2 regions of the Polaribacter sp. HaHaR_3_91 genome follow, and region 1 is predicted to be linked to the other one. Evidence: riboswitches for the same ligand, from Rfam matches in the RefSeq annotation. Region 1 holds a riboswitch; the other holds the start of a gene.
What was found. Region 1 has a riboswitch for thiamine pyrophosphate ahead of thiS (sulfur carrier protein ThiS). Riboswitches for the same ligand answer to the same signal wherever they lie in the genome.
Positions count from the first base shown of each region.

Region 2: another riboswitch for thiamine pyrophosphate. It lies ahead of H0I27_RS01990 (TonB-dependent receptor); the one in region 1 lies ahead of thiS (sulfur carrier protein ThiS).

Region 1 is NZ_CP058986.1:2,458,247-2,464,619, reverse strand. It holds gene aroB (3-dehydroquinate synthase) at 1-670, opposite strand, end outside; gene H0I27_RS10370 (proline dehydrogenase family protein) at 759-1,922, shown strand; gene H0I27_RS10365 (LETM1 domain-containing protein) at 1,922-2,227, shown strand; TPP riboswitch at 2,315-2,409, shown strand; gene thiS (sulfur carrier protein ThiS) at 2,458-2,661, shown strand; gene thiC (phosphomethylpyrimidine synthase ThiC) at 2,711-4,570, shown strand; gene H0I27_RS10350 (thiamine phosphate synthase) at 4,771-5,367, shown strand; gene H0I27_RS10345 (hydroxymethylpyrimidine/phosphomethylpyrimidine kinase) at 5,788-6,373, shown strand, end outside.
Region 2 is NZ_CP058986.1:475,486-481,858, reverse strand. It holds gene H0I27_RS02000 (SusC/RagA family TonB-linked outer membrane protein) at 1-2,928, opposite strand, end outside; gene H0I27_RS01995 (DUF2064 domain-containing protein) at 2,993-3,685, opposite strand; TPP riboswitch at 3,984-4,074, shown strand; gene H0I27_RS01990 (TonB-dependent receptor) at 4,181-6,373, shown strand, end outside.

The DNA of each region.
Region 1 (6,373 bases):
CCTTCGGATCTTGTAAAACAACTTCGTTTTTTATCTCTATAGATCGATGTATTAAATCACTAATAACTAGTTTTTTATTGTCTTTTATTTCATTGAAAAGTTTAAGGTCGTAAGTAATACCGTATTTAAGTATTTCTGCTGTTCCAGATTTAATTTCTCTGTCTGTTACAGTCGTTAAATAATCAGTATCTACAATTACCATTTCAGGGTTTGCAAACAATCCAATCTGGTTTTTTAATACGCCTAAATCAACACCTGTTTTTCCACCAACAGAAGCATCCACCATAGATAATAAGGTAGTAGGAATATTTACAAAGTCAATTCCGCGTTTAAAACAAGATGCTACAAAACCACCAAGATCTGTAATTACGCCACCACCTAAAGTGATAATTAAACTTTTTCTATCACCACCTAATTCGGTAATTGCATTCCAAACCCCAACACAAGTTTCTAGGTTTTTGTTGATTTCTCCAGACTCAATTTCTATTACCTCAATACGTTTATCTGTTTCTAAATTAGGTATAAATTTAGGGTAACAATGTTCCATTGTATTCTCATCAACCAAAATAAAGAGCGTAGAATAGTTATTTGTAGCGATTAAATTAGAAAGCTCTTTGTAGGCTTTGTCTTGAAAATGAACAGGATATGTTACTGCTTTAATAGATTTCATAGGTAAATTATTAAGTGTGCAAATTAAAAATAAATTATTCAATTATTGCCATTCAAATACTATATTTGTTTTACTAAATCGTTATAGTATGAATATTTTTGACAATACAGAAATTGCCTTTTCTTTAAAAACAGATTCTCAATTAGAACGTGCTTATTTTTTGTTTAGAATGATACAGAACGAACCAATGGTTAGAATTGGTAGTGCTGTAACAAATTTTGCATTAAAGGTACATTTACCTGTAGAGGGCTTAATACGTTCTACTGTTTTCGATCATTTTTGTGGAGGCGTAACAGAAGAAGATTGTATGCCTATTATAGACAATATGTACAATAACGGAAATGTGCATAGTGTGTTAGATTATTCTGTAGAAGGGCAAGATCAAGAAGTTAGTTTTGATGGAGCCTTAGAAAAAATATTAAAAATCATTAATTTCTGCGAAGAAAAACAATCCATCCCGTATGCGGTTTTTAAACCATCTGGTTTTGGTCGTTTTGAATTGTATCAAAAACTATCCGAAGAAAAAAGCCTAACTCAAAAAGAGGAAGAAGAATGGAATAGAGTGGTAGCACGTTTTCATAAAGTATGTAAAGTAGCCATTCAAAAAGACGTTCCTTTATTAATAGATGCAGAAGAAAGCTGGATGCAAAAAGCTGCAGATGAATTAATAGAAGAATTAATGGAGACTTATAATAAAGAAAAAGCCATCGTTTTTAATACATTACAAATGTATAAACACGACAGAATGGATTATCTAAAAACATTACATGCAAAAGCAAAAGAAAAAGGTTTTTATATAGGAATGAAAGTTGTTAGAGGTGCTTATATGGAAAAAGAGCGAGAAAGAGCAGAAGAAAAAGGCTATGCTTCTCCAATATGTGCAGACAAACAAGCTACAGACATTAATTATGATGCTGCTATTAATTACATGATGGAGCAGCCTAAAATGGCTTTGTTTGCAGGTACTCATAATGAAGATAGTTCTTATTTATTAATGGATTTAGCAAAAAAACATAACATTAAAGAAAACGATAAGCGTTTATGGTTTGGGCAATTATTTGGTATGAGTGATCATATTAGCTATAACTTAGCTAACCAAGGTTATAATGTGGCAAAATACTTACCTTTTGGACCTGTTAGAGACGTTATGCCTTACTTGATAAGAAGAGCAGAAGAAAATACCTCTGTAGCCGGACAAACAAGTAGAGAGTTAAATCTATTAAAAACAGAAAGAAAGAGAAGAAAATTATAATGACCAGCATTGAAGAAATAAAATTATTAATTTATAGAAATAAGTTAAGGCTTGCTCAAGAATTAAGGCAAAGTAAAGAAGCTGTTTTCTTGATTAAAAAAGCTACACATTCTAATTTAACACCTATAGAAAAGGAAAAAATTAAAATACAGTTATTAGATATTTGTAAAGCAATACCTGCTTTGGCTGTGTTTTTACTTCCTGGAGGTGCCTTGCTATTACCGTTATTAATCAAATTAATACCAGATATTTTACCTTCTGCATTTCAAGATGATTTGCCTAATGATAAAACACAGTCATCTTAACTTGTTGTTATTTAGTTGATTATTTGATAATTGTAATTAAACGGACTTAAAATTTAATTATCAAGAAATAATACAATACATTTGTAAAGTAAACTTTAGGAGTAGCTATTAAATTAGTTTGAGAAAAATCCTTAGAACCTGATTTGGTTAATACCAACGTAGGAAAAAGTTGCTTAGATTTAGTTATACAAAACTACCTCTCTACGGTTTACAGTAAATATTTAAAAAATATGATTACTATAAAAGTAAACCAAGAAAATCATCAATTTTCAGAAACTTTAGCGTTAACAGAATTAATTCGTTTTTTAGAAATAAAAACGAACGGAATTGCTGTTGCTATAAATGGCAGTGTAGTTAAAAAAAGCGATTGGTCTTTACGGTTACTTCAAAATAGTGATGAAGTTTTAATTATTAAATCCACTCAAGGAGGTTAGTAATTAGACTATTAAAAAACAAACTATTTAATTGATCTAACTAAAATTTATGAAGAGCAAAGACACCGCACCAAAGCAAGACGGAATTACAAGACATCCGTTTCCTAATTCTACAAAAGTCTATGTAGCAGGAAAAATTCATCCACAGATTAAAGTCGCAATGCGAGAAATTGCATTGAGTGATACGACAGATTCTATGACGAAAAAGAAAACGCCAAACGAACCTGTTACTGTTTATGATACTTCTGGGCCTTACACAGATCCAAACAAAGAAATTAATATTCATGCTGGGATAGAAAGAATTCGTGAACAGTGGATTTTAGACAGAAGAAACGTAGAACAATTAGATTCTTTTTCTTCGGAATATTGCAACGAGCGTTTAAACGATAAAAGTTTAGATCACATGCGTTTTGCCTTATTAAAGAAACCTTTAAGAGCAAAAAAAGGACAAAACGTTACCCAATTGCATTACGCAAAACAAGGTATGATTACTCCAGAAATGGAATACATTGCTATTCGAGAGAACCAACGAATCGATGAAATGACAGAGATTAGAAAGCAGCACAAAGGCGAGCACTTTGGCGCTTCTATTCCAGATAAAATTACACCAGAATTTGTACGAAGCGAAGTAGCAAGAGGTCGTGCTGTAATACCTTCAAATATTAATCACCCAGAAGCAGAACCTATGATTTTAGGTAGAAACTTCTTGGTTAAAATTAACGCTAATATTGGTAATTCTGCCGTAACATCTTCTATAGAAGAAGAAGTAGAAAAAGCAGTTTGGGCATGTCGTTGGGGCGCAGATAATATTATGGATTTATCTACAGGAGAAAACATTCATGAAACGCGCGAGTGGATTGTTCGTAATTCTCCAGTGCCAATTGGTACTGTCCCAATTTATCAAGCCTTAGAAAAGGTAAACGGAGTTGCAGAAGACTTAACGTGGGAAATTTTTAAAGATACTTTAATAGAACAAGCAGAACAAGGTGTAGATTATTTTACCATTCACGCAGGTGTGTTGTTACGTTACGTACCAATGACTGCAAAACGTGTTACAGGTATTGTTTCTCGTGGCGGTTCTATCATGGCAAAATGGTGTTTAGCTCATCATAAAGAAAGCTTTTTGTACACACATTTCGAAGATATTTGCGAAATTTTAAAACAATACGATGTTGCTTTTTCTTTAGGTGATGGTTTACGTCCGGGTTCTGTAGCAGATGCAAATGACGAAGCGCAGTTTGCCGAATTAGAAACTTTAGGCGAGTTAACTCAGATTGCTCGTAAGCACGAAGTACAGTGTTTTATAGAAGGTCCAGGTCACGTGCCAATGCACATGATTAAAGAAAATATGGAAAAGCAAATTGAGGTTTGCGACGAAGCTCCTTTTTACACCTTAGGTCCTTTAACAACAGATATTGCACCAGGGTACGATCATATTACATCGGGAATTGGAGCCGCTATGATTGGTTGGTTTGGTTGCGCAATGTTGTGTTACGTAACGCCAAAAGAACATTTAGGTTTACCTAATAAAGAAGACGTTCGTGTGGGAGTTGTTACTTATAAATTGGCGGCGCATGCAGCAGATTTAGCAAAAGGGCATCCTGGTTCTCAGCATAGAGATAACGCCTTAAGTATGGCGCGTTTTGAGTTCCGTTGGCACGATCAATTTAATTTAGGACTCGATCCGGAGCGTGCTTTAGAATATCACGATGAAACGTTACCTGCCGATGGCGCAAAAGTGGCACATTTCTGTTCTATGTGCGGACCGAAATTCTGTTCTATGAAAATATCGCAAGAAGTAAGAGACTTTGCTGCTGAGAACGACATTGTAGATAATGAAGTAATTGCAAAAGGTTTCGAAGAAAAATCGAAAGAATTTAAAGAAAAAGGATCGGAAGTGTATTTATAATATAATTAGGAAGTTCCCACGCTTAGAAAAAAAGCGTGGTCGGGCTTTCCGTTATATCTTTTGCTGAAAAAGCAAAAGGATGCCACTGCAATCCCTAACTCAACCAACAGATACGTCATTACAAGAAGTTAAAAATTGTAGTCATTACGAGGAGGTACGACGAAGTAATCTTATCTTTTAAAATCAAAACTAAAAACACTATGATAGTTCTTATTGCACCAGAAAAAGATATTCCGAATGAAATTGACATACTAAACCAGTTGTTCGAACATGGTTTGCGTTTTTATCATTTTAGAAAACCAGAAAAAAACTACGAAGAACACGTTGCGTATTTAAATCAAATAGATAAAGAATATCATAACAGAATTGTAGTGCATTATCATCATGAGTTAATAAATGAATTCAATTTAAAAGGCATCCATTTTCAGGAACAAAAACGGATAGATTATATAGATAATCCGAGTGAGTATTTTAAAACGCTAAACATGTATGGAAAAACAATTAGTTCTTCTTTTCATGAGCCAAAAGTTTTAAAGGATTGTTATTTCGAGTTCGATTACCATTTATTAAGTCCTGTTTTTTCATCGATTTCTAAAGAAGGATACGAAGGCAAAGGTTTTGATGTAAATGATATCAACAAAACCATTGTTGGTATGGGCGGAATTAATTCTGAAACCATACAAGAAACTTTACAACTAGGTTTTAAAGGAGTTGGTGTTTTAGGTGGTGTTTGGAATGCAGAAAACCCCGTAGAGAGTTTTAAAAGTATAAAAGAGAAGTTTTACTCGTTAGTTTAATGAAATGTCATTCCGATTGAGGAACGAAAGAAGGAATCTGTTTGTTGTGTATACTAATAATTGTCTGTCAGTTCGAGTGCAGTTGAGAAGTAAAAAAATTAAAAGTCATTTAGATTGAAGAATTTGGAAGATGTATTAAATATAGATTGCCACGTCCTTCGTCCTCGCAATGACAGTTAATTGGAGTTGAACGTCTGTCAGTTCGAGTGTTTTTATGAAGTGATAACGGAATAAAAATGTATCGAGAACATATTTAGAAACACAAGTCATTTTAAAAAATACTTATCGTTTTGCGTTAAGGATTGAACGGTTTGTTTGAGCTCTTTTTGTGAATTTTTCTTTCACAAAAAAGCGAGTAGTGAAAGCCTGACCTAAAAGGGAACGCCATTATTTAAAGAAGTAAAAAATAAAATAAGAAGTTTGAATCAAAAAAACTACATTTTAACCATTGCAGGATTAGATCCTTCAAGTGGTGCTGGAATCACGTCAGATATAAAAACCTTTGAAGCCCACCAACTATACGGATTATCGGTTTGCACTGCCGTGACGGTTCAAAATGACATTGCATTTACAGACTGTTTTTGGATTGATAAAAACCTCATCTTACAACAAATAGAGACCCTATTTCAGCGTTTTTCTATTTCAGTAGTAAAAATAGGAATCATCCAATCTTGGGAAATTCTATTAAAAGTGATTCAAACCTTAAAAAAGTTAAATTCGGATATAAAAATAGTCTTAGATCCTATTTTAAAAGCAAGTGCAGGTTTTACATTTCATACTATTCAAGATTTAGACACTTTCGAAAAAGTATTACTGAATTGTTCTTTTATCACACCAAATTACGATGAAATAAAAGCATTGTTTCCAGATAAAAGCATTGAAGAAACGATCGAATTTATATCAGAAAAAACAAATATCTACCTAAAAGGCGGACACAGAACCGATAAAAAAGGATGGGATGAGGTGTATTACAGTAAAATAGTAAAACTCAATATTGCGCCAATAA
Region 2 (6,373 bases), 2.0 Mb from region 1:
CTGTGGTGCTGTATCTGTACCTATATTAACTACACCGTTACCTACAATACCGGTTTCTCTACCTATTAAAGTTTCTTGTAATACACCAGAAGTGCTTCCTAAAGCTTTAGTTCTTGAAACGATTGTTCCTCCTTGTCTCCAGTCGAATAAAAAGGATAGGTTTATATTTTTATAGGTGAAATTATTATTAAAACCTACTTGAAAGTCTGGATTATAATTTCCTAATAAGCGTAAATTAGGATCTTGTACAGGTAAACCATTAGCATCATGAAGAATTTCTCCATCAATTTCTACAAAACCAGTACCAAACATATCTCCAACACGACCACCTTCTTGGGCAATATAAAAAACACTATTAGATCCGCCAGAACCAGAAAATACGTCTGCGGAACCTGTTACAAATTGATCTACTCCTTCGGGTAATTCTGTAACAATACTTCTAGAAGTAGAAAAATTTACAGAACTTTCCCATTTAAAATCTTTCTTTTTAATTAGAATACTACTCAATAAAACTTCTAATCCTCTAGTACGAACTTCACCTCCGTTTATATTAAAATTACCGAAACCACTCGCTTGAGAAATAGGACTAGATATAATTTGATCTACACTAGTATTTTGATAAGCAGAAACATCTACTTGCAAACGGTTGTTTAAAAACCAAGCTTCAATACCAGTTTCTAGAGCATTTAATCTTTCTGGTTTTAAATTAGAGTTCTTTAGTACATTCTCATTAGTTACACGAAAATTGGTTCCGTAATTTTGATTTAATAAAAAGTTCTGATTGTTTTGATAAGGATCTGTATCATTACCAACACTAGCGCCACTAAAACGAAGTTTTAAGAAAGAGATTGCTTCTGGTAATGTCACTAACTTACTAATTACAGCACTTACTCCTGCAGAATAATATCCAAAAGAATTGTTATTGGCAGGTAAAGTACTACTCCAATCATTTCTATACGAAACATCAAAATAAAGAGCATCTTTATAGTTTAAATTACCAGTTGCATATACACTATTTATTCTTTTAGTAAACGTATTACTTTCTGCAACCAAAGCAGCTTTGGAGTTTGCAAGTGTAAAAATATCTGGAATAGCTAGTTGAGGTGCTAAAGTATAACTGTATTCAATTTCTTGATCAAAACGGTTAGCACCTGCACTTACATTATATTTCCAATTTTCATTAATTACATCATCATAAGAGATTAATACATCTGTATTTAATTCTTTAAAAAACACATTGTCTTCTCTGTAAGAACCTTCTAGATTAGCATTGGTACTTACAGCACGCCTAAACGCTCGTTTATCATTATATGTATCTAAACCAGTACGTACCGTTGCAGTTAATTTGTCTGTAATATTGTAAACGGCAGCGGCGTTTCCTAAAAATCTGTTTTTATTAAAACTATTGGTGTTTTCAAAAACAGTTAAATAAGGGTTTGTTAACCAGTTGTAGTTTATATCAAAATGTTGAGAACCTTCTTGTCCTGCTTGCCAATAATTTTTAAAGGAATTAATATTTGCTTGTCTACCTGTCCAATTAAAACCATAAAGAGGGTTTTCGTACCCGTATCCTAAATTAGGACGGTTACCACTTCTTGTATTAATATAATTAACAAAAGCATTTACATGTAACTTTTCGTGTACTTCTTGGTTTAAACTTAAAGAGATACCATCTCTTTTTAAATTGGTATTAGGTACAATTCCTTCGTTTATTAAATTACTATACGAAAACCTACTACTTCCTTTATCGCCAGAAGAGCTAATAGCAATATTATTTTGCTTAGTAATTCCGGTTTTAAAAAAATTACGTACGTTATTAGGGTTAGAAACCCAAGCAGTAGGTGTAATAGGCGTTAAAGTTCCGTCTGCTTGTGTTCTTGCAATAACGTCTCCAGCACGAACCGTGTTTCCGTTAATATCTACAGATGGACTATCAAACTGGTTGATTAAAAAACCTTGATCTAAACGTGGGCCATAACTACTTAAACCACCATCGTTAACGCCAGCGCCAGCACCATTTTGAAATGAATATTGACCATTAGAACCACCACCATATACATTTTGATAATCTGGTAAGGTTAATAAAGTTTCTAAGGTTAAAGAGCTATTAATACTAACACCTAGACCTTTTTTCTTTTTACCTCTTTTAGTAGTGATTAATACCACTCCGTTAGCGGCTCTTGCACCATATAAAGCAGCAGAACCTGCTCCTTTTAAAATAGAGATAGAAGCAATATCATCTGGACTAATTTCAGAAGCTCCGTTACCATAATCTACTTCTTGTAATGAGCCATCATTTACTAAATCACTTGTAATTTGCTCATTACTAATAGGCACACCATCAACAACAAATAAAGGTTGGTTAGAGCTACTTAAAGAGTTCTCTCCACGAATAACAATACGAGAAGAAGATCCTACACCAGAAGAACCATTGGTTACTTTTACACCAGCAACTTGTCCGGCAAGGCTATTTACCACGTTCGTAAGCGTAACTTCTGTAAGAGCAGCAGGTTTTATAGTGGTTACGGAAGAAACTAAAGATTGTTTTTCTCTTTTAATTCCTAAAGCAGTAATTACAACTTCGTTTAAAGTTTCTTGCTGAAATGAAGCCGGAAACAATAGCAATTTTACCACCGACTCTTCATTAGAACGAACATCTACCATATCTGAAATAGTGGTTCCGTATGTTTTATTTCCATCAAAAATAACTTGATAACCATTTAAAACGGGAATGGAGTTAAAAGAAGCTTTACCTAATTCGTTTGTGGTATTTTTTACTTCATAACCTTGTTGATCGTTAACAAGCGTAACGCTTATATTTTTAATTGGTACTTTGGTATTATAATCTATGGCATAAACCACAAGATCTCCTTGGGCGCTTAGGCTAATAGTAAATAGCACAAGTAAGCCGAAAAATAAATTCTTCATTAGTTTGAGTTAAAAATGTATGTAAAATAATAAGTCCTGTTTTTACAGAAAATTGTACTTATAATTAATTACAAACCAATGGAGGTCCTTTATTGTATAGGTGGTTTAAAGAAGCTTCTTTAAATTTTTGTAGAATGAATTTGCTTACTTTTAAAATTACTACTTGTAAGTTTTGTAATAATTTAAGTGCTTCTATTTTTAGAAAAGAAAGTGACGCAATGTTTTTAGAAATATCTAACTCTTCATCTAAATCATATAAATAAGGAAGTGTAGCTGTTGTTATTTCTTTTTCTGATAAAAGTGTTTTTAACTCTTTATATAATGTTGATGATTCCCAAGAAAGCGAAAGAAAATCTGCTGCATTAAATTGGTCTTTACGTAAACCTAAAAGATAGAAACCACCATCGTAAGAAGGACCAATAGGCACCTCTTTGTTCCCAACTGCATTTAACGCAGTACGAAGATGTTTTTTTTCTAAACTTAAAGTATCATTACCAACCGTTATAACATTATCATATCCTTTTTTAAAAAGGTCTGAAACAGTATTTACATAACGTTCTCCAAAATTATTTCCTTTTTGATCTTTCTCTGTGTAATGAAAATAGTCTACACCTAAAGAACTAACTTTTTCTTTAATAAGAGCATTCAGTTTGCTAACCGTATCCTTTTTTTGAAGGAAAGGCTTACGTAAATTTTCGGCTTCTTGCGAAAGCGAAAAAATAAGAATTGCAGTTTTAGAATGTTTTAAATCTATCAAAAATCTATTTTAAAATCTAACAGTCGTAATTATATAAAGCAAATTACAAAAGCTAAAATAATATTTAACAGCTAAGTTACTCGTTTTTAGATAAATCATTTTTGAGTTTAAATTTTATTTTAGGAAATGTAATTGCTTTTACAAAATACTGAAATTGGTAACTAAACTTAGCCCTGATAGCAGCGGCATCCTTTTTTTTGTTTTTTCAAAAAAAAGATATAGCGAAAAGCAGGAAATAGCTTCTAAAAAAAGTGCTTTTGTTATTCTCTATGTCAAAAAACTGAGGTAATTTTGCAGCGTTCTCATAAAGGGGTGCTTTAAAAAGCTGAGATCATACCCATTGAACCTAGAACAGGTAATGCTGTTTAGGAAACTAGTACTTTAAAAAAGTGTAAAAGCTTTTTATAGGTGCAGAAGTAGAAGCTTCAATAATTAATTATTCAACATAAATCACAAGAATAATTACCTCTTTTTATTCGTTTTAAATTTTTTAAAATGAAAAAAATCACATTTTTTTTATTCTTGTTTACAAGCATTCTTGTAAACTCCCAGACATTTACACTTAACGGAAAAGTAGTAGATGAAAATAATAATTCTTTGCCAGGAGCAACTATTTTGGTACAAGAAACTAAAAAAGGAACCGCTACGGATTTTGATGGAAAGTTTAGTGTAGATCTTCTTAAAGGAGCTTATACCATTCAGGTTTCATTTATGGGTTACAAAACAGTTTCTAAAGAAATTTCTTTATCACAAAATAATACAATTGCGTTTTCTTTAGTACCAAATTCAACAGTTTTAGAAGAGGTTTTGGTTTCTGCTGTTCGTGTAAATGCAGATGTGCCTGTAACTTTTTCTAACTTATCTAAAAAAGAAATTGCAACCCGTAATTTAGGTCAGGATATTCCTATTTTACTAAATTACATGCCTTCTGTGGTTTCTTCTAGTGATGCTGGTGCAGGTGTTGGTTACACTTATATGAGCGTTCGTGGTTCTAACGGAGAGCGAATTAATGTTACCGTAAACGGAATACCTTATAACGATGCCGAAAGTCACGGTTCTTTTTGGGTAAATTTAAGCGATTTTGCTTCTTCTACTCAGAATTTACAATTACAACGTGGTGTTGGAACCTCTACAAATGGTTCTGGTGCTTTTGGTGCAAGTTTAAATATTTTAACGGATGCGGTTTCTGAAGAGGCTTCTGCAGAAATATCGAACTCTTTTGGTTCTTACGGAACAAGAAAACATACTGTAAAATTTAGTACTGGTAAAATTAATGAGCACTTTGAAGTTGCCGGACGTTTGTCTAACATTAAATCTGATGGTTATGTAGATAGAGCTTCTGCCGATTTAAAATCTTACTATTTACAAGCAAGTTATACGGATGAAAACACGTTGATAAAAGCAATTACTTTTGGAGGTAAAGAAGTTACTTACCAAGCTTGGGAAGGTTTAACTGCAGATCAATTAAAGGAAGATAGAAGACAAAACCCGTATACGTACGAGAATGAAGTAGATGACTATGACCAAAACCATTATCAATTACATTGGAATGAAAAATTGAATGAAAATTGGTCTACAACCTTAGGTTTAAACTACACAAAAGGTGCTGGTTTTTTTGAGCAATTTAAAGAAGAAAGAGATGCAGCAGATTATGGAAATTTAATTGTTGATGGAACAGATGTAATTGTAAGACGTTGGTTAGAAAATGATTTTTATGTAGTAAACTTTAATACCAATTACAAAACAGATAAACTTAATTTTATTTCTGGAATTTCGTATTCTAATTATACTGGAGATCATTTTGGTGAAGTAATTTGGGGAGAAGATTTAGCGCCAAATGTAAATATTAGAGATCGTTATTATTTTTCTGATGCAAAGAAAACAGACTTTTCAATCTTTGCAAAAGCTACTTTTGATATTAGCGAGAAATTGTCTGGTTATGCAGATTTACAAGGACGTTTTGTTGGTTACCAAACAAAAGGAATTACTTCTGACATTGCTGCTATTAATGTTGATGCTAATTTTAATTTCTTTAACCCAAAGGTTGGATTAACTTATAAGATTAATAACGATAATAACTTATACACTTCTTTTGCGGTAGCAAATAGAGAACCTAATAGAAATGATTTTGAAGGCGGAGTTACAACACACGAAACTTTAAATGATTTTGAATTTGGATGGCGTTTAAAAAAGGAAAGCTTTAAATTAAATACCAACATCTATTATATGGATTATAAAAATCAGTTGGTTTTAACAGGTGCTTTAGATGATGTTGGTGCGCCAGTAAGAGCAACTTCTGGTAACAGTTATCGTTTAGGTTTAGAAATTGATGCAGACATTACTTTAAGCGATCATTTTTCTATAAAACCAAATGCTGCATTTAGTTCTAATAAAAACGAAGACTTTTTTATAACAAGAAACGGAATTGATACACCAGAAAGTTTAGGAAATACAGACTTATCTTTTTCTCCGGAAGTTGTTGCAGGAAACATGTTTATATACAAGCCTATAGAGAACTTACAGATTTCATTTTTATCGAAATATGTTGGTAAACAATTTATGAGCAACTTTAGTAGTAAAATTTCTAACAATGATGTTTTAGATGATTATTTTACATCTGACTTAAATATTGTTTATGAAATAAACCCAAATAAGATCTTTAAATCTATTGTATTTTCTGCTTTAATA